3 regions of the Paenibacillus sp. V4I7 genome follow, and region 1 is predicted to be linked to each of the others. Evidence: riboswitches for the same ligand, from Rfam matches in the RefSeq annotation. Region 1 holds a riboswitch; each other region holds the start of a gene.
What was found. Region 1 has a riboswitch for cyclic di-AMP ahead of QFZ80_RS13230 (CAP domain-containing protein). Riboswitches for the same ligand answer to the same signal wherever they lie in the genome.

Region 1 (2,199 bases):
TGTATATTTGTTCGTATGAGTAAACTGCATATTTATAAAACAAATAGGCATGGATTATTGAGAAATTAAAAGGAGTGTTAATCATTAACGGGATAGATCTTGTTATATTGAACTTGGAAGAAGTCCGACGTAGAAGTATAAAAGTGTGGAGCGTTATTCCTCTAACTATGCTGGATTGGAGGCCTGATGCACACGCCTTAAGCATGAAAGAAATGATCCGACACGTATTGGATGGCGAGCATTATTATCATCTTGCGTTACTTAACTGTGGAAGTTTGCCTTCTTACGATTCTCCTTATGACAATCGGGAATTTTCTTCGGTGGAGGATGAACTGATATTCGCACAAGTGTACAGAGAACAATTCTTGAATACCGTTAAATTCTTCACTCCTGAGGATTTGTCAAATATTAAAATTAATCGAAGTGACGTAGGGTATGTTCGAACTTTAGGAGATATGTTAATGAGGATCGCATACCACGAATCCGTTCACACCGGGCAACTGCTAGATTATATGCGAACGGCTGGAATCGATCGGCCTCAAATATGGGATTGAATGAGGTTGCTGGTGATTGGAATTCACTGTTTTGGACAAGAAGAAACGGCTGATACCGCTTACAAAATGTTCTTGGAAAATTTTGAGTCATGTTCTCTATGATTTCACATGTTACAATTTGTGAGATCTATGTGGATCAAATAACTCAGAAGGCCGAAGCTTCATGTGAAGCACGGGGGACCCATTATTTGGGGTGAAGCCGCGTCAGCGGCCGGGTGATTACTCTTTGATCCGAATCCGACAGCTAACCTCGCAGGCCGCAAAAAGGAGAGGTTTATTTTGAAACGTTACAAAAAGCTTGTGGTTACCGGCGCAATAGGATTGAGCGTCCTCGTAGGTTCGAGCGCGGCAATGGCCGCACCAGCAACCCATTCAGTATCAGGCAATGATACCATGTGGCTAATATCCAAGAAGTATGGCATCAGCCTATCTTCGCTTATTAAGGCAAATCCTCAGGTTGCCAATCCGAACGTGATTTGGTCTGGTATGAGCCTCAACATTCCTGGCAGCAAGAGCATAAATGCAGGTACCAAAACGCCAGTTACAAGTGCGCCATCCCAATCAACTTTTGCTAGCCAAGTCGTTAACTTAGTTAACCAGGAACGATCTAAAGCAGGACTGCGTCCATTAACCGGCAACAGCGCACTTACCGCCATGGCTTTGGACAAAGCGAAGGATATGTATAACAATGGTTATTTCGATCATACTTCTCCGACCTATGGGTCTCCTTTTGATATGATGAGCAAATACGGCATTCGCTATTCCTACGCAGGTGAAAACATTGCAAAAGGTCAACAAACGCCTGAAGCTGTCATGAAAGCTTGGATGAACAGCCCGGGTCATCGTCAAAACATTCTAAGCCCCAACTTCACACAAATCGGTGTTGCTTTTTATAACGGCGAATGGGTACAAGAATTCATTAGTAACTAATACAGCAACATATATTAGCAGAATATATCTAGATAAACCAGCAACCTTTTGTTTGCTGGTTTTTTCGGTTTTTAATAATAAGGCATTGTTGGGAATGACTAACATTTTTGATCTCTGCATCGTATATATACCAGAGGGAGGCGATTGTATTGAATCTATATTTCAGGGATAATTTTTTTAATACCGGTGTTACGGAGATTCGGGACGAACAGGGAAAAGATGTCGGTCATATAGATTTGAAGAGCTCTTTTGGTTCTACGATCGAGGTGTTTGGGCATAATGGCCAGCTGTTGTGCAAAGGAAGTTTTCCGATATTCTCAAGCAAATGGGAGGTTACGGGTGCCGATGGTGGGCAATTAGGCGTGTTGAGAAGCAGAATTGCTTTGTTCACCAAGAAATTCACATATGAAACCAAAGGGCAAGGCAGCTACGAGATTATTTCCCCAGTATTTTCAAAGGAATATGAGATATCCGATGATTCCGGCGCACTTGTTGCTCGTTTCGAATAAGTAAACGGCTGGTTTTCTTCAGGGGCTTTTCTTCTGAACAATCAAAGCGAATATTTGGATACTTACGAACTTGTTGCGGTGATCATGGGCATGCACGCTATCCAGAAAAGGCAGAACGCTGGGGCAAACAACACAATCTATTGAATGTAGAGTAGATGTTCATCAAATTTCCAATCCATGGTATGATTCTTTCCAATAGCTGTTCC
Region 2 (2,199 bases), 5.5 Mb from region 1:
ACTAAGTTTGGGCAGGTATGGTCTGTTCTCATCTTTTTGCCACTAATTGTTTTTATTTTTCACCAGATCAAGAAACACTATGAGGCCGTAGGCGAACAATTAAGAATAACAACTTGCGAACCAGCGATTCCTATTGAAGGAAATGTGATCATTGTGCCTGTGGCGGGCATTACGCATGTGGTAGAGAACTCCTTGAATTATGCCAAATCCCTTTCGCCAAATCAGATCATCGCCGTTTATGTGGCTTTCGAAAGAGACGTCGAGAAACAATTTGAGGAGAAATGGAATACGTGGCAGCCCGAGATAAGGCTGGTAACTTTACATTCCCAGTATCGGAGCATTGTTCAACCATTGATGAAATTTATTGATACGGTCGAGCATAAGGCAGCTGAATCAAATTTTCGGGTAACCGTCCTAATCCCACAGTTTATTCCTAAGAAAAGCTGGCAGAATATTCTCCATAACCAATCCAGTCTACTTATCCGTGCTTTCTTGCTGTATAGAAGAGACCTTATCGTAACGACAGTGCCGTATCATTTGAAAAAATAAGTAGGGTGGCCTTACTTCATTGTAAGGCTGCCTTTTTTTATAGTCCATTTGCGACAAAATGACAATAACGGTAGAAAAACGAAGCATTTCTATCGATAATGAACGTGTTATCAATTTGGATGCGCTTTTATTTGCCTAATATGCCCTAAATTACGGGATAGCGTCTCTCCACAGCGTTTTACAATAATGGCTAAGAGGCGTAGCATTCTTTTCAACAACTTCACAACAAGTTTCAAACGCTGAGTCCCCGCAAGGGGAGCGGGGGAACCAGCCAGAAGCCGAATGTATGTAAATTGCGGTTTCTCGGGGTGAATCCAAAACAAGCGCAGCTTGCCAAGGTAGGGCACTTCCAAGCCCGAATCCGACAGCTAACCTCGTAAGCGTATTGGGAGAGAACCACTTTCTATCGTGCTTTCACAGCCCGTTTATTAACGCTGCTAAGAAGCCCGAGAGTAGAGATTCTCTGCTCTTAGGCTTCTTTTTGTTGTTCGAAATTTGGAGGAGAGTGAATCTATTATCGTATTTGTTTGAGCATTCTGGGGCGTATATCTCTTTCAAGACAAGATTTTTATGCTTTTTTTATACGGATGCTATAGATTCTTTACCTCATTTTTATACGGTTCGGCGTTACACTATTTCAAGAAAGCATTAGAGTCGGTTAAATTACAGGAGGTGTGTTATGTACAACGACGTAACGATGATCTTATTAATGGCCGTAACATTCTTAGGATTTTGGGCTTTTTTAAAATATTGTGAAAAAGCATGAGCTTAAGCTTAGCTTTCGATAAGCGTTTTGGAAAAAACTTGTAGGAGGCACTCATATGATTGTTATCGGTGTTATTGGATTTGCCATTATGGTGTATCTCGGTTTTGTTTTAGTGAAGCCGGAGAAATTTTAATTGTAGAATAAGAACTTAAGTAAGCAAGGGGAGAACCTACTATGGGTATGGGATTGTTACAGGTAGTCATCACACTGGGTATTATTATGCTTTTAGTGAAGCCTGTGGGTAGTTACTTGGTGAAAGTTTTTGGGTATGAAAAGAGTGGACTTGATCGTGTATTTGCTCCTTTTGAGCGGGTCTCCTATCGCATTATGGGTGTTAATGAAGATGAAGCGATGGGGTGGAAAAAGTATTTAGGGTCCGTACTATTAGTTAATTTTGTCATGATGCTTCTGATTTATGCGGTATTTCGGCTTCAAAAATATCTACCATTGAATCCTGACGATATTGGTAATATGCCTCCGGCATTAGCTTTTAACACGGCTGTTTCATTTATTACTAATACGAACTGGCAAGCATACAGCGGTGAAAATACACTTTCGTATTTCTCTCAAATGGTAGCCATTACGTTCCCGATGTTTACATCGGCTGCAACAGGTTTCGCTGTGGCGGTAGCTTTTATACGCGGTTTAGTTGGCCGTCAAGATAATCTCGGTAACTTTTACGTGGATATGACCAGAGCGATTACACGCGTATTTTTACCACTGAGCTTCATTGTTGCTTTAGTTTTAGTTTTTCAGGGTATTCCGCAAACACTACTGGGAGCTGTGCAAGCTACAACAATTGAAGGGGCCACACAAACGATTACTCGCGGGTTAGTGGCTTCACTGGAATCGATTAAACATATCGGTACAAACGGTGGCGGGTG
Region 3 (2,199 bases), 3.2 Mb from region 1:
ACGGTTGCTTTTAGTTTCTTCTCCCATCGCTGCACCTCCTCTGGCTGACTTTTAAATTAGTTCATATAGATTCCTAGCATACCATAAGAATGGACGACCTCCAAGATGCAAATCCTTGCGCGGCAAGGCTTCCGCATGAATCATGGAGGTCAAGAGCTCCTGCGCCTAGTTATTAGGCGCTTGAGGGATAACACGCGACTATTTCTTGTCGCGTGGGTCGGTGTCACCGCTGGAGCGATGCTGCTGCCAATCCTGCTGGAACTTGCCGCGCAGCGTGCGCAGCTCCTGCTGAAGGTTGCCGCCGGCTTCCTTCAGCGTCTCTTGCGACAGGCGGCCCGCTTCGCGGAGCCCCTGCAGCGCTTCCCGGCCGAGCTCGCGGCCGGTCACTTCCAGCTCGCGCCAAGTGTCGCGAGCCTCTTTCTCGTGCAGACCGCTGCTCGGCGGCTGCACCCCCTCGGCTGCGTGCCCCGCACGCAGCCCGCGCAGTTCATCCGCGAGCGCCAGGCACACGTCCTGGCTGCTCGCGTACTGCGCGCGGTAGTGCTCGCAAGCGGCTTCCTCGCGCTGCTTCTCTTGCAGCGCGAGCCGCGCGAGCTCTTCATCGCCGGCGCGCATTGCCAGCTCGGCTTGCTCGCCGCGCAGCTGCGCCATCTCCTCTGCGTTCACACTGTGGCGTCGCAGCTCAATAGTTCGCTGCAGCGCCTCCTGATAGCGCTGTTCCAGCTTTTCTATCACGCTGCTACCCTGTTCATGATGATCGAGCTTGCCGGCCGTTTCTTGCCATGCAGCTTCTGCTATTTTGCCAATCCGATTCAATATGCTCATGAATTACACCCCCATTTTCTTATGTTTTAAAATTCATTTCGTTTCTTCAATAGATGAATACCGTACACCACTAAACATACAGCGAAAGCAATGGCGATGAAGCCCGATAGTTTAATGGTCAGTATCAAGCCGCCTAAGCCGGCGAAAAACCAACCAATTTTCTTCCCATTCTTAATGCCTACATAGCCTAATCCAAGCATAGCTGCCGGGAATAAAAATCCCATAAAATGAATATGACTGCCAAATTGATGCAGGCAAATAAGTATACCTGCTGTGATTAAAACCAAAGCCAACCCTTTCGATCGATCCATACTCATTCTGCTTACCGCCCCTCACGTGTTCTTCATGCTTCTATCGTACCTGAAACAGCTAAACGTCAAAACGGACTCGCGACTGTTTTTGTACCTAGACCTAAGTCCAGTACCCTCTAAGACCTCCATCCATATTTTGGCCGTTGTCCCACAAGGCCTCAAGTGCTAAACTATTTGAAGCCGAGTCCGGTGCACAGACAAAGTGTCGGTACGGGGGACGATTTACATGGGGTGAATATTTGCTCTTCATCGGAGCAGACTAGGGAGAACCTTCTTCCCGAACCCGTCAACTAACCTCGAAGGCTCATGAAGGAGGATTACCAATTGCATACAATTACTAAAGGGTTAACTAGCCTTGCTGTGTCTTTAACAGTGTTGGCAGGAGGCTTTCTTTCCCCATTTACGGCGAATGCCGCAGAGATGGATGTGAAAGTGCAAGTCAATGATAAACTGGTTCAATTTCCGGATGCTCAGCCTTTTTTGGATGAGAATCATGCTACCCAAGTACCGATTCGTTTCGTAACGGAGAAGCTTGGTTATGAAGTAAAGTGGCAAAAAGAAGGCGATGAGATCAAGGTCACGCTAAATAACAGCAAACATTCAATCACCTTAGTATCTGGACAAAAAGAAGCTGAAATCGATAGCCACCGTGTCGAGATGGACACACATGCGGAATTCCAAAATGGACGCGTATACGTGCCTCTTCGTTTTCTAAGCAAAGTATCCGATATTCCCGTTCAGTGGGACGCTAGCAGCAAATTAGCTATTCTAAGTAAAGATGGCAATAAGTATGCGCCAGATTATGAATTGTTTAAATCCACTGCCTATTCAGCAGATCCATCTGAGAATGGCGGCTACGGAGCTTTTGATTATATGGGTAATCCACTAAGTATTGGAACCGTTGCTGTAGATCCCACCGTGATTCCTCTAGGATCTAAGCTCTATATAGAAGGTTATAATTTCAACGGCTTACCTGTAGGCGGCATGTATGCTTACGCGACAGATACTGGCGGTGCAATCAAAGGCAAGCGTCTTGATATCTTTATCCCAGGATCCAAGCAAT

Region 2: another riboswitch for cyclic di-AMP. It lies ahead of QFZ80_RS39290 (potassium-transporting ATPase subunit F); the one in region 1 lies ahead of QFZ80_RS13230 (CAP domain-containing protein).
Region 3: another riboswitch for cyclic di-AMP. It lies ahead of QFZ80_RS27400 (stalk domain-containing protein); the one in region 1 lies ahead of QFZ80_RS13230 (CAP domain-containing protein).

Annotation. Positions count from the first base shown of each region.
Region 1 is NZ_JAUSZD010000002.1:2,650,603-2,652,801, forward strand. Features, by position in the region: gene QFZ80_RS13225 (DinB family protein) at 84-554, shown strand; cyclic di-AMP (ydaO/yuaA leader) riboswitch at 696-828, shown strand; gene QFZ80_RS13230 (CAP domain-containing protein) at 834-1,484, shown strand; gene QFZ80_RS13235 (LURP-one-related family protein) at 1,634-1,993, shown strand.
Region 2 is NZ_JAUSZD010000002.1:8,199,978-8,202,176, forward strand. Features, by position in the region: gene QFZ80_RS38400 (APC family permease) at 1-549, shown strand, start outside; cyclic di-AMP (ydaO/yuaA leader) riboswitch at 777-948, shown strand; gene QFZ80_RS39290 (potassium-transporting ATPase subunit F) at 1,371-1,448, shown strand; gene kdpA (potassium-transporting ATPase subunit KdpA) at 1,496-2,199, shown strand, end outside.
Region 3 is NZ_JAUSZD010000002.1:5,851,274-5,853,472, forward strand. Features, by position in the region: gene liaF (cell wall-active antibiotics response protein LiaF) at 1-27, opposite strand, end outside; gene QFZ80_RS27390 (PspA/IM30 family protein) at 199-825, opposite strand; gene QFZ80_RS27395 (LiaF transmembrane domain-containing protein) at 852-1,142, opposite strand; cyclic di-AMP (ydaO/yuaA leader) riboswitch at 1,305-1,456, shown strand; gene QFZ80_RS27400 (stalk domain-containing protein) at 1,461-2,199, shown strand, end outside.